Regions from separate parts of the Fictibacillus sp. 26RED30 genome, predicted to be linked through region 2. Evidence: riboswitches for the same ligand, from Rfam matches in the RefSeq annotation. Region 2 holds a riboswitch; each other region holds the start of a gene.

What was found. Region 2 has a riboswitch for thiamine pyrophosphate ahead of thiD (bifunctional hydroxymethylpyrimidine kinase/phosphomethylpyrimidine kinase). Riboswitches for the same ligand answer to the same signal wherever they lie in the genome.
Region 1: linked by a shared signal. The riboswitch ahead of thiT (energy-coupled thiamine transporter ThiT) and the one ahead of thiD (bifunctional hydroxymethylpyrimidine kinase/phosphomethylpyrimidine kinase) in region 2 are both predicted to bind thiamine pyrophosphate.
Region 3: linked by a shared signal. The riboswitch ahead of tenI (thiazole tautomerase TenI) and the one ahead of thiD (bifunctional hydroxymethylpyrimidine kinase/phosphomethylpyrimidine kinase) in region 2 are both predicted to bind thiamine pyrophosphate.
Region 4: linked by a shared signal. The riboswitch ahead of tenA (thiaminase II) and the one ahead of thiD (bifunctional hydroxymethylpyrimidine kinase/phosphomethylpyrimidine kinase) in region 2 are both predicted to bind thiamine pyrophosphate.

What each region holds. Positions count from the first base shown of each region.
Region 1 is NZ_JACZDV010000001.1:1,856,061-1,863,534, reverse strand. It holds gene rlmN (23S rRNA (adenine(2503)-C(2))-methyltransferase RlmN) at 1-255, shown strand, start outside; gene IHV11_RS09500 (Stp1/IreP family PP2C-type Ser/Thr phosphatase) at 167-1,021, shown strand; gene pknB (Stk1 family PASTA domain-containing Ser/Thr kinase) at 1,018-3,051, shown strand; gene rsgA (ribosome small subunit-dependent GTPase A) at 3,054-3,944, shown strand; gene rpe (ribulose-phosphate 3-epimerase) at 3,944-4,591, shown strand; TPP riboswitch at 4,613-4,719, shown strand; gene thiT (energy-coupled thiamine transporter ThiT) at 4,811-5,380, shown strand; gene IHV11_RS09475 (thiamine diphosphokinase) at 5,377-6,021, shown strand; gene spoVM (stage V sporulation protein SpoVM) at 6,126-6,206, shown strand; gene rpmB (50S ribosomal protein L28) at 6,401-6,589, opposite strand; gene IHV11_RS09460 (Asp23/Gls24 family envelope stress response protein) at 6,824-7,186, shown strand; gene IHV11_RS09455 (DAK2 domain-containing protein) at 7,202-7,474, shown strand, end outside.
Region 2 is NZ_JACZDV010000001.1:2,224,647-2,232,120, reverse strand. It holds gene IHV11_RS11385 (APC family permease) at 1-1,053, shown strand, start outside; gene IHV11_RS11380 (YecA family protein) at 1,119-2,147, opposite strand; gene IHV11_RS11375 (DUF4349 domain-containing protein) at 2,342-3,247, shown strand; gene IHV11_RS11370 (IDEAL domain-containing protein) at 3,379-3,609, opposite strand; TPP riboswitch at 3,977-4,082, shown strand; gene thiD (bifunctional hydroxymethylpyrimidine kinase/phosphomethylpyrimidine kinase) at 4,181-4,993, shown strand; gene thiM (hydroxyethylthiazole kinase) at 4,980-5,882, shown strand; gene thiE (thiamine phosphate synthase) at 5,879-6,556, shown strand; gene thiW (energy coupling factor transporter S component ThiW) at 6,559-7,071, shown strand; gene IHV11_RS11345 (hypothetical protein) at 7,140-7,379, shown strand.
Region 3 is NZ_JACZDV010000002.1:309,551-317,024, forward strand. It holds gene IHV11_RS14250 (hypothetical protein) at 1-230, opposite strand, end outside; gene IHV11_RS14255 (MoeB/ThiF family adenylyltransferase) at 269-1,285, opposite strand; gene IHV11_RS14260 (thiazole synthase) at 1,282-2,049, opposite strand; gene thiS (sulfur carrier protein ThiS) at 2,054-2,248, opposite strand; gene IHV11_RS14270 (FAD-dependent oxidoreductase) at 2,254-3,144, opposite strand; gene IHV11_RS21400 (FAD-dependent oxidoreductase) at 3,032-3,295, opposite strand; gene tenI (thiazole tautomerase TenI) at 3,279-3,899, opposite strand; TPP riboswitch at 3,969-4,075, opposite strand; gene IHV11_RS14285 (Ig-like domain-containing protein) at 4,189-6,513, opposite strand; gene IHV11_RS14290 (YjiH family protein) at 6,681-7,474, opposite strand, start outside.
Region 4 is NZ_JACZDV010000001.1:1,565,693-1,573,166, forward strand. It holds gene IHV11_RS08030 (energy-coupling factor transporter transmembrane component T family protein) at 1-164, opposite strand, end outside; gene IHV11_RS08035 (ABC transporter ATP-binding protein) at 148-1,599, opposite strand; gene IHV11_RS08040 (ECF transporter S component) at 1,613-2,194, opposite strand; gene tenA (thiaminase II) at 2,196-2,900, opposite strand; TPP riboswitch at 2,986-3,093, opposite strand; gene IHV11_RS08050 (manganese-dependent inorganic pyrophosphatase) at 3,229-4,158, opposite strand; gene IHV11_RS08055 (glutamate synthase subunit beta) at 4,264-5,742, opposite strand; gene gltB (glutamate synthase large subunit) at 5,768-7,474, opposite strand, start outside.

The DNA of each region.
Region 1 (7,474 bases), 370 kb from region 2:
GTTAACGATTCCGTAGAACACGCGAACGAGCTAGCAGACTTAATCAAAGATATTAAGTGTCACGTAAATCTTATCCCAGTAAACTATGTACCAGAAAGAGACTATGTCCGAACACCGAAAACACAAATTTTCAAGTTCTTAGAGACGTTAACCTCCAGAGGCATTAATGCCACCATCAGAAGAGAACAAGGACATGACATTGATGCTGCATGCGGTCAGCTGCGTGCGAAGGAACGTAAAGAAGAGACGAGGTGACGGGAAGATGCAAATTGCCTTTCAAACAGACGTTGGAATGGTAAGGAAGCATAATGAAGACAGCGGGGAAGTGTTCACAAAGGGTGAACACTTTCTTGCAGTTATCGCAGATGGAATGGGTGGACATAAAGCAGGAGATATCGCTAGCCAAGAAGCCCTTAAAGTGATGAAAGATGCATGGTCTCAATTTGAAGAAAACATGGAAAACGTAAAAGACTGGATCCAGAACGTTTTAAAAGATACGAATAAACATATCTTTGATTTTTCTCAGGAGAATCCTGAAACTAGAGGTATGGGAACTACGGTTGTGGCTGCTTTAGGTACGAATAAAGAAATTACAGTCGCACATATCGGTGACAGCCGATGTTATCTGTATTCGAATGGGGAACTGAAAAGAGTAACGGATGATCATTCACTAGTCCAAGAACTAGTGAAATCTGGTCAGATTACAGAGGATGAGGCAGAGATTCATCCAAGAAGAAACATGATCATGAAAGCTGTCGGTACTGATGAAACCGTAGAAGCTGAGTTTAATACGATCACTTGGCACAACGGTGACTATCTTTTGCTTTGTTCGGACGGTCTATCAGATAAAGTATCTTCTAAACGTCTTCAAGAAGTGTTTGAAGATCAAATGGAATCCGTTACCGAGAAGGTAGAACGATTGATCACTTGGGCAAAAGATGCCGGTGGAGAAGATAACATTACTGCTATCCTTATACAGAACAGTGCTGACACAGAAACAAAAGGGGAAGCAATAACATGATAGGAAAAAGAGTCAGTGGCCGCTACAAGCTTTTAGAAGTTATCGGTGACGGCGGAATGGCCATCGTTTATAGAGCAAAAGATTTAATATTAGATAGAGATGTAGCAGTAAAGGTTCTACGATCTGAGTTTAATAAGGACGAAGATTTCATCAGACGATTTAAAAGAGAAGCTGAATCAGCAACGAGTCTTAACCATCCGAACATTGTGAGTATCTATGATGTTGGAGAAGATGAAGAGATCTATTTTATCGTGATGGAATATGTGCAGGGAAAAACACTAAAGCAATACATAAAAGAACATGGCAAGATCTCGGTAGAAGAATCTCTGCATATTATGAAGCAGATCGTTTCAGGTATGGCGGTCGCTCATGATCATGGAATCATTCATCGCGATATTAAACCGCATAATATATTAATTACTGATAACGGTACAGCAAAGTTAACAGACTTTGGAATTGCGCTCGCTATTACTTCAGCAACGATCACGCATACAAACTCTATTCTTGGATCTGTTCACTACTTTTCGCCTGAACAAGCAAGAGGCGGTATCGCGAACGCAAAATCTGATATCTATTCTTTCGGAGCAGTACTCTATGAAATGGTTACAGGAAGAGTTCCGTTCGTTGGAGATTCGCCGGTGTCGGTTGCTTTAAAACATCTCCAAGAAAACGTGATCGAACCACGAAGATTGAATCCTGAAATCCCACAGAGTGTGGAGAATATTGTTTTAAAGTCGTTGGCGAAAAATCCTTTAAGAAGATATGACAGTGCTGATGAACTGTTGAGGGATATGAGTTCAGCGTTAGATCCAGACCGTATGTATGAACAAAAGTGGAACGAAGAAAACGAGGAAGATGAGAAAACAAAGTACATTCCTCCTATAGTCGTGCCACCAATCGAAACACCTGTGAAGAAAGCAGAAGAAGAAAGAGAAAAAGAAAAAGAGAAAAAGCCCGAAAAACCTAAGAAGAAAAGAAACTGGTGGCTTATTTTACTTATATCACTTCTTTTGTTAGGCGGTGCGGGAATAGCTGCTTTCACGATGATGCCTTCTATCTTTTATGTTGAAGAAGTCAGTGTTCCAGATGTAGCGGGAGAAGAATATGTAGATGCTTTTGATAGCTTGAGAGCCGAAGGGCTTGAAGTGAAACGGCAGGAAGTATTTGATCCCGAGATTGAAGAAGGTCTTGTAGTAAGGCAAGATCCATCTCCAGGAACAAAAGTGAAACAGCAAGCAATCGTTACGTTATTCGTATCAAAAGGACCTGAAAAGGAAAATATGCCTGATCTAGAAGGCTATAATATAGAAGATGCGAAAGAACGTTTGAAAGAAGATGGCTTCTCACAGATCAATATCGACTATGAAGAATCAGACACAGAGCCAGAAGGTACTGTGCTCGAACAAAGTCCTGATCGTGATGAAAAAGTAACACCTGCAGAAACTGAAGTTACACTAACAGTTAGTTCTGGAACACCAACCGTTCAAGTTGAAAACTTAATAGGTGCGACAGAACAAGATGTAAATACGTTTGCTAAGAATGCTGGTCTTACCGTTGAATTTTCAAAAGAGTTTTCTGATACGGTCGAAAAAGGAAGAGTGATCTCACAAGAGCCATCTCCTTTTACGCAAGTAGAAAAAGGAGCAACGATCTCTGTCGTTCTTTCTGATGGCCCAGAAGAGTCAGAAGAGCCTCCTGCTGAAGAGGAACCACCCGCCGAAGACCGTACAGTGACAAAGGATATCGAAGTTAAGCTAGATAAGAAGAACAGAAGAGAACCAGTTACAGTAAGGATTGTATATTCCGATAAAAACGCTTCAAATGAAGTTTTTGTTGAAGAACAGATTACAGACAAAAAGAAATATCAGCTGCCTCTGACGATCGCTGAGGGAGGTTCTGCTTCTTACGTTGTATATATCAACGGAAAAGAAGAGGAATCGGAGACGATAAACTATGATGATGCTAAAAGTGCTAACGCAAGAATGAGTAATGATAATAATGATGATGAGGAAGGGGACGATGGTGATTAAGCATGCCTGAAGGAAGAATTGTTAAAGCGCTCGCTGGTTTTTATTACGTTAAGGAAAATGGTAAGGCTGAAGTTTTCCAATGCAGAGGAAGAGGTAATTTTCGCAAAAAGAAAGTAAATCCATTGGTAGGGGACTGGGTAGAATACGAGTCAAGCAACATTACAGATGGATACATTCTTGATGTGAAGGAACGCAAAAACGAGCTAGTTCGTCCTCCTATCGCGAACGTGGATCAAGCCATTCTAGTTTTTTCAGCTACAGAACCAGATTTTAGCACGCTTTTATTAGACCGCTTCCTTGTTCATATTGAAGCGAACGATATCTTACCTGTTATTTGTATCTCAAAAATGGATCTTATACAGAAACCTGAAGAGATCGAGGAAATCAACCATTATATAGAGGCGTACAAAACATTAGGTTACGAAGTCATTCCAACTTCGACGAAAACAGATGATAGTCTTGAAATGTTCTATCCACTTTTCAAAGATAAAGTTACCGTGTTTGCAGGGCAGTCTGGAGTTGGTAAATCTTCCCTTTTGAATGCGATCAATCCAGAGCTTATGCTTGAGACAAATGAGATTTCAAGCCATTTAGGCCGAGGGAAGCACACGACTCGTCATGTGGAACTCATTCTCTTTGGTAATGGCTTAGTTGCTGACACGCCTGGGTTCAGCTCGCTAGATTTCTTAAATATTGAAGCGGAAGACTTATCGATGTACTTCCCAGAAATGGACGAGCTTCGGGGCGATTGCAAATTTAGAGGGTGCTCACATACGTCTGAACCGAAATGTGCAGTTAAAAAAGGGGTAGAGGACGGAGTCGTTCCAAAGTTCCGCTACGACCATTACGTAAGTTTTTTACAAGAAATTAAAGATCAAAAACGGAGGTACTGATGATTAAAATAGCTCCATCTATTCTGTCGGCTGACTTCTCAAGGTTAGGCGATGATATAAAAGCTGTAGAAGAAGCGGGTGCTGATTATATTCATGTTGATGTGATGGATGGCCATTTCGTACCAAACATCACGATTGGACCACTTGTTGTTCAAGCGATCCGACCTGTTACAAAACTTCCGTTAGATGTACATCTCATGATTGAAAATCCAGATCGATACATTGAAGAGTTTGCAAAAGCAGGTGCTGATATTATTTCTGTGCATGTTGAAGCATCACCTCATCTACATCGAACGGTTCAACTTATTAAACAACAAGGTGTAAAAGCGGGTGTGGTGATTAATCCAGCAACACCAGTCGATTCTATCAAACACATAATACAAGATGTTGACCTTGTATTGCTAATGACTGTTAATCCTGGTTTTGGTGGACAAGCGTTCATAGAGAGCGTAGTGCCCAAGATCAAAGAAGTGTCCGATCTCGTACAAACACAAGGATTGAACGTTGAGATTGAAGTTGATGGCGGCGTAAATCCAGAAACAGCTCGTCTTTGTGTGGAAGCTGGTGCGAATGTATTAGTTGCTGGTTCTGCCATTTATGGGAAGAAAGATTTAAAGGATGCAATAAAAGCCATTCGTGGTGTATAATTGATTAAAGAAAATTAAATAAGCAACCACAGGGGGAGTCCTTTAAAGGGCTGAGAGGGGAGTGTTCTCCCGACCCTTTGAACCTGAAGCTGGATCATACCTGCGTAGGGATGTGGAGTCGTATGACTTTTTGAATGTATATCTAAAAAGCAACCGAGCTCACATGCCGGTTGCTTTTTTTGTTTTTCTTTTAGCATAGAAAATAGGGGGTTATCATGTATGAAAACAAACAACATATCATTATTAACAGAAATCGCTATCATGTCTGCTTTATCATTGATTTTAGGTTTAATTAAATTTGCTGGTCCTTGGCCACAAGGTGGTTCTGTTTCGTTAGAGATGGTTCCAATCTTTTTAATGGCTTTTAGAAGAGGGCTAAAGGCAGGGGTGCTTACAGGCTTAGCTGTAGGACTGCTTCAGCTTCTTGTGAATCCTTACGTTATTCATCCAGCACAGATGATCTTAGACTATCCGTTAGCGTTCGCTCTAGCGGGCGTTGCGGGGGCATTTGCACCGTCTATCACTCAAGGTGCCAGCAGGAGAACGTTCTTGATGGTTATAGGAATTTTCGTAGGTTGCTTGTTAAGAACGATCTCACATGTATTATCAGGGGTTATATTCTTTAGTGATCTAGCAGAAGAGATGAACATATGGCTCTATTCGTTCTTATACAACGGGTCGTTCATGGTCGTTATTTTCGGGATTACTGCTCTAGTCGTTATACTACTAACAAACACAGCTCCTAAACTACTGCACGCTGCTCATAACGGTCGCCATCAAGCAGCATGAAGATAAGCATAGTTGCAGGAGGTCCGGAGCATTTGATTCCTGATTTGAAGCCATATGATCTATCATCGGATCATATTTGGATCGGTGTCGATAGAGGAACCCTCTTTTTATTGAGAAATGATATCTTTCCACTGTATGCATTTGGTGATTTCGATTCTGTTTCAGATGATGAGAGAAGAAGTATAATGAACTCTTCGATAAAAGTGAATCAATACCGATCAGAAAAAGATTCCACTGACATGGAGATCGCATTAGAGTGGGCGTTGAAACAGAATCCAGAACAAATACTCATATTCGGTGCGACTGGTGGAAGGTTAGATCACGAACTGATGAACATCCAACTTTTATTTAAAAGTCGGAACAATCATGCAGATGTAAGGATTAAGGATACAAGGAATGAGATCTCACTTCATCTACCTGGATGTTATGAAATTGAGCAAGATCACAGATACTCATATATCTCATTTCTAGCTCAAAGTGAAGCAGTAACAGGCATCACCTTAGAGGGATTTAAATACCCGTTAGACCAAGCTAAACTTCAGGCTGGTTCATCGTTATGTGTTTCCAATGAGCTTGTAAATAAAAGTGGTACTTATTCTTTTGACTCCGGCATAATATTGATGGTAAAGAGCCGTGATTAAAAAATCACGGAATACAGGCCCCAAAGCACCTTTTTATAAAAAGGGGAATAAAGTATTTATTGTTTAGCTCTTATCATTTTTTATGGGCCTGGAGGAGGGGTAAGATGAAATTTTATACCATTAAACTTCCTAAATTTTTGGGAGGCTTCGTACGTGCCGTCTTAGGTTCTTTCAAAAAAGGATAACAAACAAAAAAAGCGCCTGTGCGCTTTTTTTGTTTGTTTTTTATGAGTGGTTCTATGAAAGTAGTTGCTTTCCGCTCCAGATTGGATGATTTACTGTCCAGTTTAAAGAAAATACTGTCCGCTTGAATCTATTTTGGTCATCAAAGAGCTTTTTGGGCAAAGAAAAAAACAGCAGCGGTTGCTGCTGTTTTTATTTATACACGTTCAACTTTGCCAGATTTAAGGGCACGAGCAGATACGTATACGCGTTTAGGCTTTCCGTCCACAAGAATACGAACCTTTTGGACGTTAGCTCCCCAGCTTTTCTTTGATTTGTTCATTGCGTGAGAACGCTTGTTACCAGTTTTAGGTCCTTTTCCAGTAATAAAACATTTACGAGCCATGTAGGTGAACCTCCTTTACAGCAAAAAAGCTTTGCATCAATTCAATCGTATGTTAAATACTAAATAATATTAGCATGACTTCAGTAGCAATGCAACATATTCGTAAAAGGTTTTCAAGTAAATTTCCTTGACAATACTATTTACATAGTGTGAAATGTAGTAGTCCTTTCAAAATAGGCTGATGTATAGTAAAATATTTGTTAGCCATTTAACAAATTAAAGGGGGATATAAGCATGTCCATTGAAATGAAAACAACCTATGGTCAAATTGATATTTCTAATGAAGTAATTGCCACTATAGCCGGTGGAGCAGCAATTGATTGTTACGGAATTGTTGGCATGGCATCAAGGAAGCAATTAAAGGATGGAATAACTGAACTTTTAGGACGTGAAAATTTCTCCCGAGGGATCGTTGTTCGACAAGAAGAGGATGAAGTACATATTGACATGTACATCATCGTTAGTTATGGAACAAAGATTTCTGAAGTGGCTCATAACGTTCAGAACAAAGTGAAATATACCCTGGATCAAATGCTTGGTTTGGCGGTTGACTCAGTCAATATCTACGTTCAGGGTGTCAGGGTGACAACCCCTTAGTTAGGAGGAAGTTTTGTGTCTTTAAAAGTATTAGATGGAAAAAAGTTTTCAAAAATGGTACTCGAGGGTGCTTCAAACTTAACACGGAATGCAGCAATGGTCGACGCACTTAATGTTTTCCCTGTACCAGATGGCGATACAGGAACGAACATGAACTTAACGATTACTTCTGGTGCAAAAGAAGTAGAAAAAAACACGTCTAGTCAAATTGGCGCTGTTGCCAGTGCTTTTGCTAAAGGCTTATTAATGGGAGCGCGTGGAAACTCTGGTGTTATTCTTTCACAGTTG
Region 2 (7,474 bases):
TACTTGAGTGGTTGGGTTCAGACTGTTATTTATGGACCGGCGGTGATCGGTGCTCTAGGATTATATTTCGGTTCGTTAATGGTTCATTTATTCTCGTGGAAAGAATACTTAGGACCTTGGATTGGAATAGGAACTGTACTTTTTCTCACCGTCGTTAATAACTTTGGAACAAAGTATGGAGGTTTTATCCAAAATATATTTACGATAGGAAAATTGGTTCCGATCGTGCTGATCATTGTTTTTGGATTAACGCAAGGAAATGAACAGATCTTAAATGCTTCAAGTGGGGCAGTTGTTGAAATATCAATGGGTGCAGCGATTTTAGCAACACTTTTTGCTTATGATGGCTGGTTGATGGTTGGATTCGTAGCAGGTGAGATGAAGGATCCCGGAAAAACGTTACCTAAAGCTATTATTGGTGGAATCTTGGTCGTTATGGCAGCATATCTGTTAGTTAACATTGCACTGTTTCACATTTTACCTGCTTCAGAAATCGTAAGACTAGGAGAGAATTCTGCATCAGCAGCAGCAACGATTCTATTCGGACCACTAGGCGGAAAGTTAATAGCAGTTGGAATCGCAGTATCGATTTTTGGCTGTTTAAACGGTAAGATCTTAACCATTCCACGTGTTCCTTTTGCAATGGCAGAACGAAATCAGCTTCCGATGTCAAAAACGTTTAGTCAGGTTAGTGAAAAATATGGTACACCTATTGCTGCTACGTATTTACAAGTCGTGATTGCGATCATCATGATGATCGTAACTGATCCAGACTATCTATCAGAAATGGCGATATTTGCTGTATACATTTTTTATATTTTTGCGTTTTATGCTGTGTTTATACTGCGCAATCGGAATCGTGATAAAAAGAGAACCTACAGTGTTCCGTTATTTCCTGTCGTTCCTATTTTTGCGATCTTAGGCTCTTTGTACATCGTAGTATCAACGATACTCAACGATCCTTTAGATAGTTTTACAGCTATCTTTATTACAGTTGCGGGACTTCCCGTTTATTATTGGCTAGAGCGAAATAACAAACAGGACTCTTTTTAGAGAGGGTCTTGTTTTTTTTATGAAAAAACCCACCTGAGGCATCAGGCGGGTTAGTGAAAAAAAGTTTATACGCTTAATAGTTCTTTCATCTCACGATATCGTGAGGATAGACTAGCAGGTGAGACACCATATTTTTTAGCTGTTTCTGCTTGAGTAGAAGCGATTCCTCGAATATCTTTTGAAACGAGATAGTCAAGTGCAGCCGCATAAATCTCTTCTTTACGAATAGCAGGTTTGCTTTCTGTAACGTACTCACTCCAAAGCTTTTCTGCTTCTTCTACAACTTCTGTTTCGGCATTCGCTTTAACGAGCTCGGTTACAGCATTGTATTTTTCATCTTTAAAATCCGCTGTTTCTTCTGGTTTTTCAACTTTGGTAGATGTAGCGTCAGTTTCCTTCTTCTCAACTTGAGATTGAGGTACACCAGCACTAATATCGATCAAAGCGAGTTGCAGAACAGCAGGGAATTCGTTCTTGAATGTAACTTTTGGATCTTGGTGAGGCTGAATCTTTTCTATCGCTGTTTTTAGCGGCGGAAGTTCAGTCATCGGCATTTCTACATATCCAACGTAAAACTCATGGTTGATTCCGTTTGAAACGAGTGTTCCAAGTAGTGCACTTTCTGTTTTTGGCTTTTCAGCAGCATTGATCGTGACATCATACACCGCCTCTGTCCAAATATCCTGAACGGTAAAGATGAATCCTGTCTTTTGCTCTAAAACTTTATATAGTGAAGGTGCAGCAGTTGTCCAGCCAGCTAGAATTTCAGCTACTTCTGGTTTAACAGAACTTTTCACTTTTTCTACATAAAGTTGAACAGGGGTCTTGTTTTCCTTAATCTCGGAGCAAAAGATCTCCCAACAAACGGCAATGTTTGCGTATGTTTGTTCTTGCTCTTTAGCAACAGGGTATTTTTTCACATACTTAGAAGTACGTGCAGCTAAATCCTGCTGATAGTTCTCTAGAGCATATTTGATGAGTCCTTCTTGATGAAAGGATACTTCACGTGTTTGCTCTTCTTTATGTAAGCAACATTTTTTATATTTTTTTCCGCTGCCACAATAGCACGGATCATTTCTTCCTATCATTGACATGCTATTCCTCCAGTAAACCACTTACTTATCCTGTACATACTAGCATAAATCGGTTTTTTTTCAAACTACAAATCATCAGACACTATTTTATCACAAAAATGTCTCGGAAAAAATCATTCAATAGGTTGGTTTTTTTGGGAACTGAAACCTTTTTCTTGTAGAGAGCGTCTAAGCGAGAAAGGGGGAATTACGATATGTGGAAGAGATGGAAAATGTGGGTATTCATAACTGTGTTTTTGTTGAGTGCATGCAGCAGCGATAGCAGTTCAAAGAGTGATAAAGCAATAGACCGAGATAGTGGCAGCAAGTCTGAAGCAAACATGGATACCTCTACAGAAGAAAGTCAGAGTTCTGAATCTGAAAAAGGAAAAGATGAGCAACAAATGAAGAACCAAAGAAAAGTGATCTATCACGCTGATCTTGAGATTACAGTAGATAGATTACAAACCTCTATGGAAGCCGTTCGGAAAAAGTTAGAGACAATGGACGGATATATGGTTGAGTCGAACACGAGTACAGGAGAGAAAGATTATGAATCTGGTGTGATGGTTGTTCGTGTACCGATGAAAAATTTTCGTCCTTTCTTAGACGAGGTTCGAGGTTTGAGTAAGGGGACTCCAAACGAAAATATTCGTGGAGAAGATGTTACGGAAGAATACGTTGATCTATCTTCACGGTTAAAAGCCAAACAACAAGTAAGAGAGCGGCTTGAAGCATTCATGAAGAATGCTCAGAAAACAGAAGATTTGTTGAAGATATCGGGTGATCTGGCTGCTGTTCAAGAAGAGATCGAACAGGTAGAGGGTCGTTTGAATTTTTTACAAAACCAAAGTGATTATTCAACTGTTACGATACAATTTGAAGTGAAAAATTTAAATGCGAAAGCACTTGAAACAGAAGGTTTAAATACGTGGGCAAAAACAAAGGTCCTATTTATGGATACAGTTAACTTTTTAATGTCTGCTATTTCGTTTGTTGTAGTAAGTTTATTGGGTCTTGCGCCGATCTGGGTGATCGTAGTCATTGTGATTTATATGTGGTGGTTGAAACGGAAAAAAGAGCAAAAGAAAAAGCCGGAATCACCGACAACTTTGACTTAAAAAATAGGTTTTAACCTGTCAGTAACGGGGACGTCAGAAACACCCTCTGCAGCACGGATGATTCCACCGTTTGCTGAAAGGGTGTTTTGGCTTTTACGGCACCTTTTTAGAGAGTGTGCCGCCCAAAAGCACTAACTGAGAAACGCTTTGTACTCTGCGCTCAATTTCATGAATCGTTCTTTATCTTTTGTATCCAAGGCATTGTCAATTTCTCTTTCATAATATTCTCTGTAATAATTGTGAAGGGCCTCATCCAGTACCATTTGGGCAATAAGGCTGAAGGCAAATGGGTCTCTTTTTTGTTGTTTGTACTGCACCATTTCATTTTGGTTCTTGTTAAAAGAAGCATTTTTGTCTTTCATCCTGTTTCCCTCCTTAAATTATCTCCCTATCCAATTAACCTTTTATGTTTCTAGGTTTCTACTAGTATACTGAGCAAGATGCCTAATGACAACCATTTTGTTTGAAAATTCAGAAAAAATTTCTTTATTGCTTCTAAAGTACCTTTCTTTCACCACCTTCTGGGAAAAATGTTAATGAATTGTAATTTTTATTTCTGGTAAAAACTATTTGTTACGAATGTTTTATTTCTATGTTTTTTATGTTGTAATTCTGTGTTAGTTATTATTTCCCCGTATTTCAAGAGGGTTAAACTTTTTGAAACCGATAACCTAAAAAATATTGACATTATTGTTTATGTATGAGTAGGATTGTGTTAACTCAATATTGTTATTTCGCTAGGGGTGCTTATTCTAAGCTGAGAGAAGGTTATGACTTTCGACCCTTTGAACCTGATCCAGTTCATACTGGCGTAGGGAAGCGGCGTGGATAAACTATCGTTTCCTTTATGATTTGAAAATTTAAGCCACCCGCTAAATAAGCGGGTGGCTTTTTTGCATAGACAACTAGGAGGTAGAAGTTATGGCACATTTGATAAAAGTTAGTAAAGCCCTCACGATCGCAGGATCAGACAGTGGCGGGGGAGCAGGCATTCAGGCTGATTTAAAAACGTTTCAAGAATTAGGTGTGTACGGTATGTCGGTTCTTACTGCAGTTACTGCTCAGAACACAACAGGTGTCCAAGGGATATTTCCAGTCGCAATAGAGGGATTAGAAGCTCAGTTGAAGTCAATAGGGACTGATCTGACGCCGGATGCCATTAAGACAGGAATGCTTTTTTCAGGTGAGTATATCGAGAGAACAGCATATATGATAAGGGAATTTCAATGGGAGAACGTAGTCGTTGACCCAGTCATGATCGCAAAAGGAGGCGCAACGCTGTTAGGTGAAGAAGCACTTCATGCGATGAAAACATGCATGCTTCCACTCGCAAAAATCATCACACCTAACATTCCAGAAGCAGAAGCATTAACAGGGATAAAGATAGACTGCATTGAAGCTAGAATTGAGGCGGCAAGAGTTTTATTTGACGCTGGTGCTGATCATGTTGTTGTTAAAGGTGGACACTTTGGAGATGGTGAATTTGTATCAGATCTTGTCTTTAATGGCATTGAAATGATCGAACTTGTAGAGAAGCGGATTCAAACAAAAAATACACACGGAACAGGGTGTACGTTCTCAGCGGCTATAGCAGCTGAGCTTGCCTCTGGCAAGAAAGCAGAGAATGCGATAGTGTGTGCAAAAAAATATATACAAACCGCTATCGAACATGGAATTGATGTTGGTTCAGGTCATGGACCGGTCAATCATTTCGCTTATAGGAGGGTTACACATGAACAATACTAGAATACAAGAATGGAAAACGTTCGTATCACAGATCAGAGAAGAAAAGCCGCTCGTTCATCATATAACGAATAACGTAACCATGAACTTTCTAGCTAATGGTGTCCTCTCAGCAGGAGGAAGTCCAATGATGGTGCATGACGCATGTGAAGTAGAAGAAGCAGTAAGTGTGGCCGATGCTTTAGTACTAAACATCGGTACTTTAGATGAAGCATCAGCGAAATCTATGATACTCGCTCTACGAAGAGCAATGCATGCAGAAGTGCCAGTAGTCCTCGATCCAGTGGGGATAGGATTATCATCATTCAGGCAAGAGCTTGTAAGGAAGTTATTGTTTGAATATTCAGAATTGAAGGGGGTCAGACCCCAAACAATTCTGACAATTTGCGGTAATGCTGCTGAGATGCAGTTTTTGGCTGAAGGCGCATGGGAAGGCAGAGGAGTAGATGGTGATCTAGCTAACTCAGAAGAGGATCTCATCAAGCTTGCTAGAGCTGCTGCGAAGCAAACAGGCTGTCTTATCGCCATGACTGGAACTAAAGATGTTATTTCAGATGGTGAAAGAGCAATCGTACTTTCTCATGGAGATCCGATGCTCTCCTATGTCACCGGGACAGGATGCTTTGCTACATCAATGGTAGCTCTCTATCAGGGAAATCGGAAAAAAGAAGTTACAAAAGCTAAAGTTGACCTTCCGATACTAGAACGAACAGCACTTGCGCTATTGATGCTCACTAAGGCGGCTGAAGAGGCTGTGAAAACGGCCAAAGGCCCTGGAAGCTTTCAGCAAAACCTTCTCGATCAGCTCTATAGTTTAGAATCTACTCATGAGATATTTCACGGATCCATCCACTGGCAAGATCACGTGTTGAAGGAGGGAGCGAACCGATGAAAACTCAAGCAAAGACACGTTTACAACAAGATCTATCACTCTATTATGTAGCAGGGACGAAGAACTGCTGTTCACCAGAAGATTTTTATCGTATTCTTGTGCAAGCGATTCAAGGTGGAATTACCACGTTTCAGTTTCGTGAAAAAGGTGTTAACTGCTTGAGTGGTAAGAAACAGTTAGAAATGGCAAAGCGTGCAAAGGAAATATGCCACAAACATGATGTGCTATTTATCGTGAATGACGACCTAGATTTGATGAAAGCTGTTGATGCGGATGGACTTCATGTTGGTCAAACAGATGGTAATCTGGCGTATATTCGTAAAGAAACAGAAGGTAAACTTTTAGGTGTGTCAGCTCACACACTTGCTGAGGCGAAGGATGCCATCGAACATGGAGCCGATTATATTGGTGCTGGCCCGATCTATCAGACGAGTACAAAACCTGATGCGAAGAAACCTGTAGGCGTTGATCTAATCGCAGAACTTCGCAGCAATCAAGTGAACATTCCGCTTGTTGGTATCGGCGGGATTACGCTGCAAAACGCGAGTGAAGTCATTAAGGCAGGTGCGGATGGTGTAGCTCTAATCTCAGAAATAAGTGGTGCAGTTGATCCTTCTTCCGCTTCAAGCAACCTGCTTTTTGCTATTCAAACAGCGAAAAGAGAAGTGAAGTGAAGATATCTGTTCAAAAACTTACTGTAATGGCTATGTTAGTCGCGATCGGGACGATCTGTTCACATTTGTTATATATTCCTGCTGGAGTAGCAAAAGCGTTTCCCGTTCAGCATGCGATCAACGTGATGGCTGGTGTGATGCTCGGACCCATTCCGGCGGTAATCGTCGCATTCAGTATCGGTTTGCTTCGTAACTTAATTGGAATCGGCTCTCTGCTTGCTTTTCCGGGGGGAATGATCGGTGCATTTTTGGCCGGTTACCTTTATAAAAAAGGAAAAAAATACACGTTCGCAGTAATAGGGGAATGGGTTGGAACTGGAATTATAGGAGCTGTTATAGCAGTGCCGGTTGCTACTGTTTTCTTAGGATCAAAAACGGGTGCATTCTTTTTTGTCACTCCTTTTTTGGTTAGCTCCATCATTGGTGGAGTGATCGGGTTGCTAATTTTCCGTCTTCTTTTTAAAAATGCAGCGGCAAAAAACTGGCTAGGATCGAATGAAGAAAAAGCTCTATGAAGTTATGCACCGGATAGGCTCACATACCGTACAATGTGTACTATCAACCTGAATAGGGGGAAGATCGGATGAAAAAACGTCCAAAACCCTGGGTGTATACAGAGATGGTTCTTATGTTTTTTGGACTGCTTTTAGCTATTTATAACGGTAAGACTTGGGAAAATCCCACTGTATTATTTTCAATCTTGATGGTGATCTTTATCTTTCGTGCAGTTGAGCGAAAAATTTTTAATCAAAAAACTGAGTTTTGGTTGAACACAGGAATGGCCACGGTCTTTTTCATTCTTGGAATCGTACCGTTTGTATAAAAAGGATAATGTATAGAAAGCAGGCTGAAATGAAAATCAGTCTGTTTTCTTTATTTTTAGGCAAACGTATATTTTTTTCAAATCTTTGACAAAAT
Region 3 (7,474 bases), on a different contig from region 2:
CTAAACATTGTCCGTGCGATCTCGTCTCGAATGAAGCAATAGTTTTGAACGAGGTGAGAATCGGTCATTCTCTTCTCGTAACATAGCCTGTCCTGCTTCACATGGTGATTTGATCTATGAACAAGAGATCGATGAACGACCGAAAGCTGCTTAGCTATAATGAACGTTAGTGCGATACTAATGGATAAAACTAATGCGTCCGTTTGATACAGCAGATCAAAAAACTCCATAAATCAAATCACCTCCTATACTTCATTATACAAAATTCTTACCCTATAAATCTATGATACAGAGATTTCGCTTCTGCCGTATTCTTCGTTCCATGAACAAGTGCACGTCCATCTTTAAAAAGAACGAGGCGGTGACTGCCACTTTGAAGCTCCAGTAAATAAGGATTACAGCGAACGTCACCATGTGGCAATAATCTTTTCTCCATCTCTTGTAAATCAATTTCAACAGCATGAGCGGGACGGATTTGAACAGTATCCCGACCGCAAAGAACAGCTGTTTTTAACGCAGCGCCTTTTTCTATATAAGGATATGTTGGGTTAGCTCCGCAAGATGGACAATCTACCTTCTTCGCTTTTCCCATCCCTAATTGAACGTGCTGATTGGTCCACGTATCAAAAGTTACGATTTTTTTCCTGATAGATGCATAGTCTTCAACTAAAATCTTTAACGCCTCTGCTGTTTGATAAGCGGTGACCATCTGAACAGCTGGAGAGATAATTCCTGCCGTATCGCATGTTTGGCCGTTCGCTGGAATCTTATCAAGCAAACAGTTCAAACACGGTCCATCTCCAGGTAAAATCGTGTAAGAAATTCCGTAGCTTCCTACACACGCTCCATAAATCCACGGAACTTTATATTTCTGCGCCAAATCGTTGATCAACAACCGCGTCTCAAAATTATCGGTCGCATCCATGATCAGATCGATGCCAGAGATTAATTCTTCTGCTTCCTCAATCCCCATGTCCATCACTTGTGCCTGAATTTCTACTTCAGAATTAATCTGATTCAATCTATTTTTTGCAGCGACTACTTTTGGCAGCTGTTTTCTCGCATCTTCTTCCGAATAGAGCTGCTGACGCTGAAGGTTCGTCCAATCCACGTAATCGCGGTCAACAAGAACAATCCGTTTTACCCCTGCACGTGTAAGAGCTTCAGCACTCCCCGCACCTAGCGCGCCTGCGCCAACGATGAGCACGCTTTTTGTCCGTATTTTTGCTTGCCCCTCTATACCGATCGGGCTAAATAATTCCTGTCTTGAATAACGTTCATTCACTTCACACTCAACCCTTCTAAAGGACTGCTCGCTGTTGCCGTTTCTTTTCTCGGGATTCTTCCCGCTTCATACCCTAGCTTTCCAGCTTCTACAGCCATTTTCATCGCGAGGGCCATCTTCACAGGATCCTTCGCACCTGCAACGGCTGTGTTTAACAGCACACCGTCTGCTCCGAGTTCCATCGCGATCATCGCGTCACTCGCACTGCCGATACCGGCATCAACAATAACCGGAACCTTCGTTTGCTCGATAATAAATTTTAAGTAGAGCGGGTTAATGATTCCTTGCCCGGAACCGATTGGAGAAGCGGCAGGCATGATTGCATGTGAACCGAGTTCTTCTAATCGTCTAGCAAGGACCACATCATCTGACGTATAAGGAAGCACGATGAACCCTTCTTTTAATAGCTCTTCTGTTGCTTTTAACGTTTCCACTGGATCCGGCAGCAGCGTTTTATCGCATCCGATGACTTCTACTTTTACCATATCACATAATCCCGATGCTTTCGCCAGTTTTGCAATGCGTACCGCTTCTGCTGCCGTTTTCGCACCTGCTGTGTTCGGTAACAATGTGTATTTTTTCAGATCAAGCATCTCTAAAAAGTTTGGCTGGCTTTCTTCAAAGATGTTCATCCTACGAACCGCAAACGTCAAAATCTCTGAACCAGAAGCTTCTACCGCTTCTTTTTGTGTTTTAAAGTCCGGGTATTTGCCTGTACCTAAAAGTAATCGAGATGAAAAGGAATAGTGTCCAATGTTTAACATACAATCAACCTCCGCCAACAAATCGAACAAGTTCGATCTTGTCGTTTTCTTTTATTTGAGTTTCACTTTGTTTTTGATTATTGATGATCTCTTCGTTCACTTCTGCAATCACAACTTGGTCATGTAAGTTAAGGTGCTTCAGCAGATCTGTGATCGACTGCAAAGTGTCTGGCACCATGACCGTTTCTCCATTTATCATAAGTTTCACGAATGATATACCTCGCTTTCAATATGGTCGGCAATCCTTTTTCCAGTTATAGCAGAAAGCAGAATGCCATTTCGATAGTGCCCCGTTGCAAGAATGAGCCCCTCTTTATGTGGAGAAGGACCGATATAGGGTTGACCGGATAGCGTTTGGGGCCTGATGCCTCCCCATGCTTTTTCAAAAACAGCACCACTTAGTTCAGGAACGATTTGTTTTGCCTTCTCCATCAATTCAAATAGACCTGAAAATGTAACCTCTTCATTAAAGACGTGTGGTGTACTTGTCGCGCCAACAAAAATTCGATCTTCTCGCTTTGGAACGAGGTAACAGTTTTTGTATTTTACAGTACCTGTGAGTAGTGGAAGCTTCGTTTTAAAGGAAAGACATTCCCCTTTTACTGGCACCATTTTTAGTGAAGGCTCTATATCCGAGCTCCACACCCCACAAGCTACTATGATGGAATCAGCATGAAACGTTTCCTTCGTTGTTACGACACCTGTCACCCTGTTGCCAGTTTGGAGAAGCTGAACCACACTGGTATGCTCTCTAACTTCGGCACCGAGAATTTTTGCGGACTGATATAGGGCACGAATAAGCTTAACAGGTGACACTTGAGCATCTTTTTCAAAATAGAGAGCTCCCTTTACAAGTGGCGACAACGCAGGTTCTTTCCTAAGCAGGTCGTGTGCCGGGAGCCAGAAAACTGCTTCACCTTGATCTCGACGCTTGGTCGCTTCTCTTTTTAAATCAACCGCTTCTTCCTCTGTAAACGCGAGTTCATAAATCCCCTTCTGGATCGAAAAGCTCCTGTGATAAAGGGGTAAAAGAGTCCCGACTTTCTTTTGCGAGCCGATAGAGTGGATGATCGGTCTCAAACTCCATCTCTGCACCGAGCATGCCGGCTGCTGCACTCGACGCCTTACTTCCTACTGTTTCTTTTTCAAGAAGCAGCACACGTTTGTTTCGTTTACAAAGCTCATAGGCGATGGAACAGCCGATCACGCCGCCTCCAATAATGATGGCATCATACGTTGTGCGCATCCCACACCTCCAGTTGTTGTTTGTACAGCTTCACCGCTTGTAGTGGTGATTTTGCTTCTAAAATGCCTGACATCACGGCGATTCCAGATGCACCTGTTCCGATGACATTCCGTACGTTTTCTGGTGTAATGCCTCCGATCGCGATGACCGGAATTGTGATTTGATCTACCACACGTTGGAGCTGATCTAACCCTCTTGGCTCCGCATCACGTTTGGAAGAAGTCTTAAAAATATGACCATACATGATGAAGTCGGCGCCGTTTTGTTCAGCATCCTGTGCTTCTGAAACAGAATGGACTGAGCAGCCGAGCATCATTTCAGGCAGAGCTCTTCGCACTTGTGACACATCTAAACTGTGGTGTGTCAGCTGAACACCTTTTACACCTGTACAAAGCGCTACATCCACTCGATCATTTGCGATGATTTTAGAGGGAGGCACTCCAGCTTTCTGCAGAAGATGGATAAGATGACTGAGTTCTTTCGCAGACTTTGTTTTTTCTCGTACATGCAGCGCCGTGATGTACGGATGAATGAGTTTCGCTATCCTAACCAACTCTTCATCACTTTGCCTTCCCGTAGTAATTACATGAAGCTGTTTTTCCATAATAAAAAACCACCTCCTTTATGCAGCAAAGAGGTGGTTTCACAGTTTTTAATATTTATAGCGAAGTATCTGATCCACACACCACTTCCCTACGCTGGTTCTAACCAAATCAGGTTCCAAGGGTCTTAAAGTTCACTTTAATCTCAGCCTTAACAAAGGCACCCCTAGTGGTAATGACTATTTAGTTTTCTATACTACTATTCTATCGATAAAGGGCTTTCATCACAACCCGTTGGAGAAAATAGGTACAAAAAACCAGCCAAAGTATGATACTCTGACTGGTGTTTATCTATTTTCTAGCTTCCTTTATATAAACCTCTACCCTATCACTTTTGTTTTCAGCAGCATCCGCTGCATTTAAAAACAAAATGGCATGATTTTTTTGTTTGATAAACTTAACCACAAAGCTTCCCTTTTCATCTGCTTTAGAGGAACCAATCACATTTCCGACTTTATCAGTAACTGTAACTGTTGATTGCGGTTCTGCCATACCTGCAATCGTTTCCTTTGTCACTTTAACAACGGTTGGAGCTTTAGGCGCTGTTTTATCTAAAACTGTAATTGTAATAGCATCTGACTCGTTGCCCGCTGCATCAGCAGAGCTTACTGTTAATAATGTGCCCACTTTTTGTGATGGGATTTCAACGGTAAAGGTACCATCTTTGGTCGCCTTGCCTTTTGCCAAAAACTCTCCATCTGCTAAAACAGTGATTGTTGAAAGCGGCTCCGCATTGCCCGTTATTATAGCAGTATTATCGCTAACTTCATTAACAAAAGGGATGCTTGGAGCAATCTTATCGTTGTTTACAAAAAGCTTACCAAATTCAGCTGGATAGTCATCACTACTGTATGAATAATTCGCTTCGTTTCCAGCTAAATCTATAACTCTTATATGTTTCACAAGCCAATCTCCATACTCAGCATCATTAGGTATTGGTATTGAGATGTGCATCAATCCGCTTTCATCCAAATAATCAGAGCTTCCTTTTAACATATGAGTACCACTTGGACTCACTAATTCAACTTCAATATAAGCTGGTACGGTTTGAGAATCTTCAGCGTAAATTGTTAGTTTTGCTTCTTCGTTACCTTTTACTTCTGGTGTTTGGAAAATTACTTTATTAATTGTTGGAGGTGTAAAATCAAATTCCGTGTTTTCTACAGAAAACGTATCAAATGTATTTGGATAGTTTTCTGCTGAATACCTATTATCTAAAACATTACCTGCAAAGTCTTTAGCGATAATTTTAGAAACTCTCCATTCACCTGGTTCAGTGTAAGGCGGAATTGTAAACTCTCCTATAAAGATGCCTTCATCGTTAGGAAAAAGGGCTGTGCTCGTTTCTCCTTTACCGGTAGGGCTCGTCATGTAAATCTCAATACTTTCGATACCACTGTTATCGTCACTTGCCGCAACTCTTACTGTATTTGAATCTTCAGTAACCATTGAATCTTTTTCAAATGTTACACTTTCAATCATTGGTGCATTCACATCGTCGTTCTCGTTTATAACCAAAAATGTATCAAATCCAACTGGATACTCTTCTTCATAATACTGATGATCAACATTTCCTGCATTGTCCTGTGTGTATACATTCCAAACTTTAAACGTTGAATCTTTCATATAAGATGGAACAACAAAATTGGCTGACCATGAACCCTCTTCATCTGGATAGATTCCATCTATATAAAGTCGTTGTCCCATCTCATTTCTCATTTCTACTGAAAGAAAGTTGATTCCAGAGATGTCGTCTTCTGCTACAAGCTGAATGGTATTATCTTTGCCTGCTTCTACGCTTTCATTTACAAATTGAATGCTTGATACCGTTGGTGCTGTATTGTCAGGATTGTCGTTCATCACTTGAATAGTGTCAAAGAATGCTGGGTACTCACCCATATAATCGTCCCAACTATACTGATTGCCTGCTGCATCACCAGCATTTACCCAATCCACTCTCCATTCACCAGGGTCTGTAAATTGCGGAACCCACCACGTGGCTTCAAACGTTCCATCTTCTGTTTTTATAAAATCAGTTACGTGATTATTTCCGCGTCCAGTTGTATTATAAAGCCCAAGAGTTATCCACTCTACTCCTGAATCATCAATTGCTGTTACAGTAACCTTTGTAAAATCACCGGCTTGCACTTGTTCTTTTTCAAACGTAATCGCATCCACAGTTGGTGCTGTTACATCTACTTCTTGCACTTCATTTAATATAGTAAAGTCGTAATCTTCAGGTTGCTCAATTTGTTCACGTTTAAACGTACTACTGTTATAGCTGTCATCGTATAGATAAATACTTTGAAGTTGCCACGTACCAACTTCTTCTAAAGAAGTAGCTGTAAACTGTCCTTTCCAATGGTTTGGACCTGATAATTCAATTACATGCTCTTCTCCCTGCGGAGACAGATACGTGAGACGCGCTTCCAGCATAAAATAGGCAGAATCAGGTGCATAAAGATCAAACCAAACCTGTTCGTTTATTTTTGCTTGTTGCGGACTTACTGATAAACTCTCATACCTCGGAAAGTCATCGTTTGCAAAACTAGTAAAAGGAAAAATGCTAAACACCAAAACTGCCATTAAAAATAATGAACCTAATTTCCTTTTCAACTCTTTCTTCTCCCCATTCCATTCATATCACTGCTTCATTATCATACAATAACAACTGGAAAAATAAAGATATATTTTGATAATTTCAGAAAATAGTTCTTGATTACTAAATAACATAAAAAAGGTGCTGCTGAAACACTTCAGCAGCACTCTTACGAATCTATCTTTTATAGAAGCAGATAAGCCAGTGGAGTCGCTAGGATTAACGCTAGCACCGTACGCTGGAACCAGATCAGCACAAGCTTCGGCACACTCACCGGAATTTCTGTAGACAACACACATGGAATACTCGCTGAGAAGAACAAGATAGAAGCTACAGAAACTACACCGATTACAAATTTCGTGACAAGTGCCGCTTCCGCTACTAAGAGTGCTGGCAGGAACATCTCAGCAACACCGATGGAAGCCGCTTTTGCAGCAAGCATGGCATCCGGAAGCTGCAGCGCCCATGTGATCGGATAGAAAACGTAGCCCAGCCAATCAAAGACAGGCGTGTATTCTGCCAACAAAAGGGCGATTAAACCGACACTCATAATGGAAGGCAATATACTCATCGCCATTAGAAAGCCATCTCTGAAATTAGACCAAATATTTGTAAAAAATGCAGGAGCATTCTGAGATGAATCCATCGCGTTTCTCCAAGCCGTTTGCAAGTATTTCTCATTCACCTCTTCTTCCGGCTGACCTTCCCCACCTGAATACGTATCATCCATTCTGCTTAACGGACGAATTCTCACTGTGATGGCCGTTACTAAGAAAGTGACCACAAGCGTCGTCCAGAAGTAGGTGTTCCACATCTCCATCAAACCTAGCGTTTTCGCCACAATGATCATGAACGTTGCAGAAACGGTAGAGAAGCCTGTTGCAATGATAGCTGCTTCTTTCACCGTATACTTTCCTTCTTTAAACACGCGATTTGTGATGAGTAGACCAATTGAGTAGCTTCCAACAAATGAAGCGA
Region 4 (7,474 bases), 660 kb from region 2:
GTACCAAATATAAACAATGTTAAGATCACGCAAGAAAAACCGACCATGAAGTTAAGATAATGAATGTTGATGGCTAATATGAACAGACCCAATATTGTTAGTAGTTTTAGAGATGGATTTATGCTGTGTAACCAAGTGTACTTCCCACTAAATAATGAATTCATGCAGAATCCCCCTCTGTACGTTACCACCTTTATTGAGTTGAAGATCAGTTACAATTCTACCGTTCTGTACCTCCCATAACCGTGTTGCAAAACGTTCGGTAATATGATGATCATGTGTGACCATGAGAATGATCGTTCCTTTTTGACGCTCTTGTTCGATCATTTCCAAAATCTTAAACGTGTTTAAAGAGTCCTGACCAAAAGTTGGTTCATCAAGAAGCAAAATATTTGGTTTTTGTAAAAAAGCAGTGGCCACACTTAGACGTCTCTTCTGACCAACAGATAATTGATAAGGATGCTGCTCCTTTTTGCTTGTCAACTCCAGAGAAGAGAGTATCTCTTTTACATCGGATTCAATTTCTTGGTCGTTTTTTAATCCATAGGTTATTTCATCATGAACTGAATTTGTTAAAAATTGATATTCAGGGTTCTGAAATACGAGGTAAAGAAGTCCAGAGATGTCTTTCGTTTTTCGAATAGGTACATCATTGATAAAATAGTCTCCAGATGTTTTTATGAGCTGCATCAGAGCCAATAATAATGAACTCTTTCCTGCTCCGTTTTCACCCATTATTGTGACCCATTCTCCTGAATGGACTACTAAGTGATCTACCACGATCTTAACTTCTTTGTTTCGATATCCTTTGAAAATCTGTAACTTCATGGTGTTTGGTAGTTCTTTCTTGTTATTCATGATTGGTTCTCGTTTATAATCATCCCATGCACCAGGGTACCAAATTCCAAACTCTTTGATCTTTTCCTTATAATGAGTAAAGACCATTGAAGTGTTTCCATCAGCAAGAATTTCTCCATCTGGAGTAAATACAATGAGACGATCAGCGAAATCTAGGATTTTCTCAATTTTATGTTCAACAATGATCAACGTCTTATCTTTCCATATTCTTTTTACCGTTTCCCAAATTTGTTCTGTACCCTTTTCATCAATAAAAGCAGTCGGTTCATCTAAAAATATGACATCTGGTTTCAGTGCTAATACAGATGCAATCGCTAATCGTTGCTTCATCCCACCAGATAGATGTTGAATCGGTGTATGAATGTTCTCAAGCTCAAGACCAACCTCTTTTAATAAAGAACAAATCTTGCTAGACATCTCTTCACGAGGCACTTCCAAGTTCTCAAGAACAAATGCTAATTCTTCATCAACATAGGGCATACAGAACTGAGTATCAGGATCTTGAAATACAAATCCCCATTGATCAGGGATTTGTATGTCATCACATTTCATAGGAATATCAATTGTTCGTGGTACTAGTCCAGAAAGAACCTGCAACAATGTGGATTTGCCACATCCGGAGGTGCCAAGAAGAAGCACTTTTTCACCACGATTAATAGACAAACTCATATCTCTAAACAGCATTTTTGATTCGCCTGGAAACTTTAATCTCAGATTTCTCACAGAAGTTACGCTTGTCATCCAACCACCTCAGTTATTGATCTAACGCTTCATGATCCTTTTTTGACGAAGATCGTACTAAATTCGTCACACCTGTAGCCTCTAAAGCTTTTGCGATAGAAACGGCAAACAATCCTGTAAACAAGATAGAACCGATTATTCTAAATACGATAAATAATGTTAGATTCCATGTTGAAAGATCACCGATATATCCTTTGTAAAAGTCCATGATTAAAGATCCTGTACATGAACCTAGTGCAGCAAGTGAGATGATGAAAAGGTCAAATCGTTTATAACGAAATGCGAATAGGATAAATTCTGCAAACAATCCTTGAATGAGTCCGTATAGTAACACTTCAAGTCCAAATTCAGAACCCATCAAAAATTCTCCTGAAGAAGCAGCAATTTCAGCCAATAGGGCAACTCCAGGCTTTCGAATGATTAGGAATGCAACTGTCGCCGCCATGAACCACATCCCATATATCAACTGATCGATGTGAAGGCCAAACGGTTTTACGGCATAATACAGAGGTCCCCAAATCTTATACAGTATGCCAAATGCGATAGAGATTACGATTGTTACAAGGATATCCGTTAACTTTAACCCCTTTTGCATACTACCCTTCACTCCCGATCGTCGACGTGGTCAGGCTGAATGGAATCGTCCATTTTTCCAATGTATAAGCCATCTCCCAGAAGGAATACTCATACTGACAACTGATCAAGAAATGTTGAATCATCTTATTTCTCTCCACATCGCTTGCTTTTTCAGCCAATTGATTCAGTCTATCAATCTGCTCTTGTACAAGTTCTGTGAACCATTCACCGCCATATGCAGCGATCCACTCTTGATAGATGGGTTCTTGTGGTGTCGCCCCTTTGAATGTTTCACCAATCTCTTGATAGATCCAATAACAAGGCAGAATGGCTGCGATAATTTCTCCCAAACTTCCAGACTCTGCAACTCGGTAAAGGTGAGATGTATAATGGTAAGCAGTGGGAGCAGGTTCAAAATCAGCTAGTTCTTCTTCTGTCACTCCAAGCTGTTTCATAAATGTCTCATGAAGTCCTAACTCCGCGTCATTTGTACCTTGTGCATGTGCTGCCATTCTAGAAGTCGTATACAAATCCTCAGCTCTTGCAGCCCCCATCGCTTGTATTCTTGCAAAATGAGATAAATAATACGAATCTTGTAATACATAGTACCTGAAGCGTTCTAAAGAAAGGTCACCATCTGCAATTCCCTTCACAAATGGATGTTGAAGGTTCGCTTCCCAAATAGAAGCCGCTCTTTCTCGCAAGATATCAGTAAATGTGTTCATATGAATCCTCCTTGTTTTATCCAACAAAAAAACCACTCTCAGCTAAGAAAGTGGTTGTATATGGAGAATTCAAAACAGGAATAAAGACTCCGCAACACCACTTCCCTACGCTGGTATAATCCAGATCAGGTTCTAAGAGTCTCAAAGTCGCACTTTGATCTCAGCCTTATAAAAGGCACCCCTAGTGGTTCGTTTTTATATAGTTGGTTTCTGTCTTAAATGATAGCAGTCTCTTTTAGATTGTCAACTATTTTTAAGAAACACGACCTTTGTATAACAAAGTAAAAGGGCAAAGCCGTAGTATGGCATTACCCTTTAAAATCTTCATTTATTTGCTCATCGCTTCTGTTAAAACAGGTACGATTTGTTTTTTACGAGAAACAACACCTTTAAGGATGGCTGTATTGTTTTCTAATTTAACGTTATAAGCTTCTTCAACAGATTGTGATCTCTTACCAAGAGCTAACGCTGTCGAATCATTTGTTAAAATATCTGTTACAACAAACATGAACAGGTCTAGACCTTTGTCAGCAATCACTTTAGTAATCGCTGATTCCAAGTCTTCTTGATGCTTTAGTACATCGCTAGCATCAACCGTATTCACTTGAGCAACTTCAATTTTGTTTTCACCAATGTTAAATTCTTTAGCATCAAGTGAAATCAATTCTTCAACAGATTTATCACTTAAGTCAGCACCTGCTTTTAGCATTTCTAGACCGTACTTTTCCGCATCTACACCAGCAATTTCAGCAAGCTCGCGTGCTGCGGCAACATCTTCTTCTGTACAAGTAGGTGATTTAAACAACAATGAGTCAGAAATAATGGCAGAAAGCATAAGTCCGGCAATGTTTTTCTCAACTTGAACGCCTTTCTCTTTGTACATCTTGTTTAAGATTGTAGCTGTACAGCCAACAGGTTCAGCACGATAGTATAAAGGATCGCTTGTTTCAAAATTCGCGATACGATGATGGTCAATAACTTCTAATACTCTTACTTTGTCAATGTCATTTGCACTTTGTTGACGTTCATTATGGTCAACTAAGATTACCGCGTTTGCTTCAGCAGAAACATGTTCAACTAAACGAGGAAGTTCAGCTTTAAAATAATCTAATGCATATTGTGTTTCACCATTGATCTCACCTAGGCGAATAGCTTCTACGTTTTGTCCTAATTTAGTCTTCAAGTCAGCGTAAACGAGAGCTGATGTAATCGTGTCAGTATCTGGATTTTTATGTCCAAAAATAAGTACTTTTTCCATGCGTCTACTCCTTATAAATAAAAGAATTGTTTTAGCCTAAGCCCTATTTTATCATATATAAAAAGCTTTTGGCTTTTGGAGTTTATTGTAGCATGGAAAAAAGTATTAAGGCAAAATCGTACTTCCCATCAACGATAGATCCACTTGACGTGCACAATCACGTCCTTCTTGGATCGCCCAAACGATTAAACTTTGACCACGTCTAGAATCACCTGCTGCAAATACTCCATCTACATTTGTTCTATAGTCACCATGTTCAGCATCTACTTTGTTATGTTTAACTTCAACACCAAATTCTTTTAAGACTGGCAGTTCTGTACCCTCAAAACCGATCGCGATGAAAACAAGATCAGCTGGCCAGATTTTTTCAGATCCAGGAATTTCTTCAAAAACCATATTTCCTGCATCATCTGATGTTCTTTTCATCTGAATCGTATGAAGTTCTTTTAATCGACCATTATGATCTGATACGATTTTTTTCGTTTGAACGGAGTACTCTCTTGGATCATGTCCATATTGAGCAGTAGCTTCTTCATAGGCATAATCCATTGTGAAAATGTTAGGTTGCTCTGGCCACATGTTTGCATCACTGCGCACATCAGGAAGTTTAGGGTGCTTACCAAATTGAACTACACTCTTACACTTTTGTCGAAGAGCCGTTGCCACACAGTCAGCACCAGTATCGCCACCACCAATTACGATTACATTCTTACCTTCTGCATCAATAAGTGGTTCAGAAACTTCGATGTTCAACAGCCTCTTCGTTGCTTGTGTTAAATAGTTCATAGCAAAATGAACACCATCAGCTTCTCTTCCTTGAAGAGTTAAATCTCTTTGTTTCTGTGCACCTGTACATAGAATTATAGAATCATATTGAATCTTTAGTTCCTCAGAGGTAACATCTTTTCCCACCTCTGTGTTAAGAATAAAATCAATACCCTCTTGTCTTAATAATTTGATTCTTCTTTCCACAACATCTTTATCCAACTTCATATTGGGAATTCCATACGTTAACAATCCGCCCGCTTTGTCTGCTCTCTCATAAACGGTAACAGAATGCCCCGCTTGGTTCAGCTGGTCAGCAGCAGCAAGTCCAGCTGGTCCTGAACCTACAATAGCTACTTTTTTTCCTGTTCTTCTTTCTGGAATCCTAGGTTGGATCCAGCCGTTTTCAAACCCTTTATCAATAATTGCTTTTTCAATGTTCTTTATGGTTACAGCAGGTCCAGCTAATTCAACTGTACATGATCCTTCACAAGGAGCAGGACAAACCCGTCCTGTGAATTCAGGAAAATTGTTTGTTTTCATCAAACGATCAAGCGCTTCTTTCCATTTTCCGCGATAAACCAAATCATTCCACTCAGGTATCAGGTTGTTAATAGGGCAGCCTGCAGCAGCCCCATTAATCTCGATACCAATATGACAAAAAGGTGTACCACAATCCATGCATCTAGCGCCTTGCCTTTTTAACATATCTTCTGGTTGTTTTTTTGTATACTCTTTCCAATCCTTAAGACGTTGGAGAGGCTTTCTCTCTATCGTTTCTTCTCTCGGGTATTCCAAAAATCCGGTTGGTTTTCCCATGTAAAATCTCTCCTCTCATCTCAATTTATTTCAGGATTAATTTTGTCGGTCCAGGTCTGCCACTTGCTTTCGCTGCGCTTGAACCTGCTTCAAAAGCGTTCATAATCGCTTCATCTTCGGAATATCCAGCTATTTTCTCTTCTTCTATTTTCTTAATCATTTCTTTGTAATCATGTGGAATGACTTTCACAAAATGTGACTGTTCCACTTTCCAGTTTTGAAGGATTGCTGAAGCTTTTTTACTTTGAGTGTATGAAAAATGATTAATAATCATCTGCTTGACTGTTTCTGTTTCTTCAGAATCCATTAATCTTTCAAACTCAATACCTTCTTTATTACACAATTGTTTTAATAAAAGAGGCTGATGTGTGTAGATATAAGCGATACCTCCACTCATACCTGCTCCAAAATTCTTTCCAACATCTCCTAGGACAACTACTCGACCACCAGTCATATATTCACAGCCATGGTCTCCGATTCCTTCGACAACAATGTTAGCCCCACTGTTTCTAACTGCAAATCTTTCTCCAGCTAAGCCGTTAATGTAAGCTTCACCACTCGTTGCTCCATAAAAAGCAACATTTCCTAAGATGACATTATCATCAGCTAAATATTCAGCCATTTTAGGAGGTGCAACAATCAATTTGCCTCCTGATAAGCCTTTTCCAAAATAGTCATTACTGTCGCCGTTCAGATAGAGAGTCATGCCTCGTGGCACGAATGCTCCAAAGCTTTGTCCAGCAGATCCGCTAAAGTTAAGCGTTACAGTATCTTCAGCAAGACCTTCTTCACCAAATCGTTTCGTTATTTCACTACCAGCAATCGTACCTGCTACACGATTCGTGTTCTTAATTGGAAGGTTGAATGAAACAGCCTTCTTCGTTTCTAAGGCAGACTGCAGTTTCGGTAAGATCTCATTCATATCGAGTGATTGATCAATCTTATGATTTTGAGAAGTCTGTTTCGTACGAATACCGTCTGCTTGATAAAGAAGCTTTGATAAGTCGAGATGCTTCGCTTTCCAGTGATTTTTCGCACGATCTCCAACTGTTAAAACGTCAGTGCGCCCGACCATTTCCTCCATCGTACGGAAACCGAGTTCAGCCATGATCTCACGAATTTCTTCAGCCACGAATCTCATGTAATTGACAACATGATCTGGGTCACCCATATATTTTTTTCTTAATTCGGGATTCTGTGTAGCTACACCTACTGGACATGTATCAAGATGACAAGCACGCATCATGATACAACCTAATACAACGAGTGGTGCTGTAGCAAAACCATATTCCTCAGCGCCTAACAATGCTGCAAGCACAACATCTTTACCTGTCATCAACTTCCCGTCTGTCTCGAGGGTGACACGTTCACGAAGTCCATTAAGCATCAACGTTTGATGTGTTTCAGCAAGTCCTAACTCCCAAGGAAGTCCAGTATGTTTGATACTTGTCTTCGGTGAAGCTCCAGTTCCACCGTCATAACCACTTATAACGATTACATCAGCTGCGCCTTTTGCAACACCGGCAGCTATCGTTCCAACACCGGATTTCGCCACAAGCTTAACACTAATTCTTGCTTCGCGATTAGCGTTCTTAAGGTCATGGATCAATTGGGCCATATCCTCGATCGAATAGATATCATGATGTGGCGGCGGGGAGATCAGACCTACTCCTGGCGTTGATCCACGGACATCTGCTACCCAAGGATAGACCTTATTGCCAGGCAACTGTCC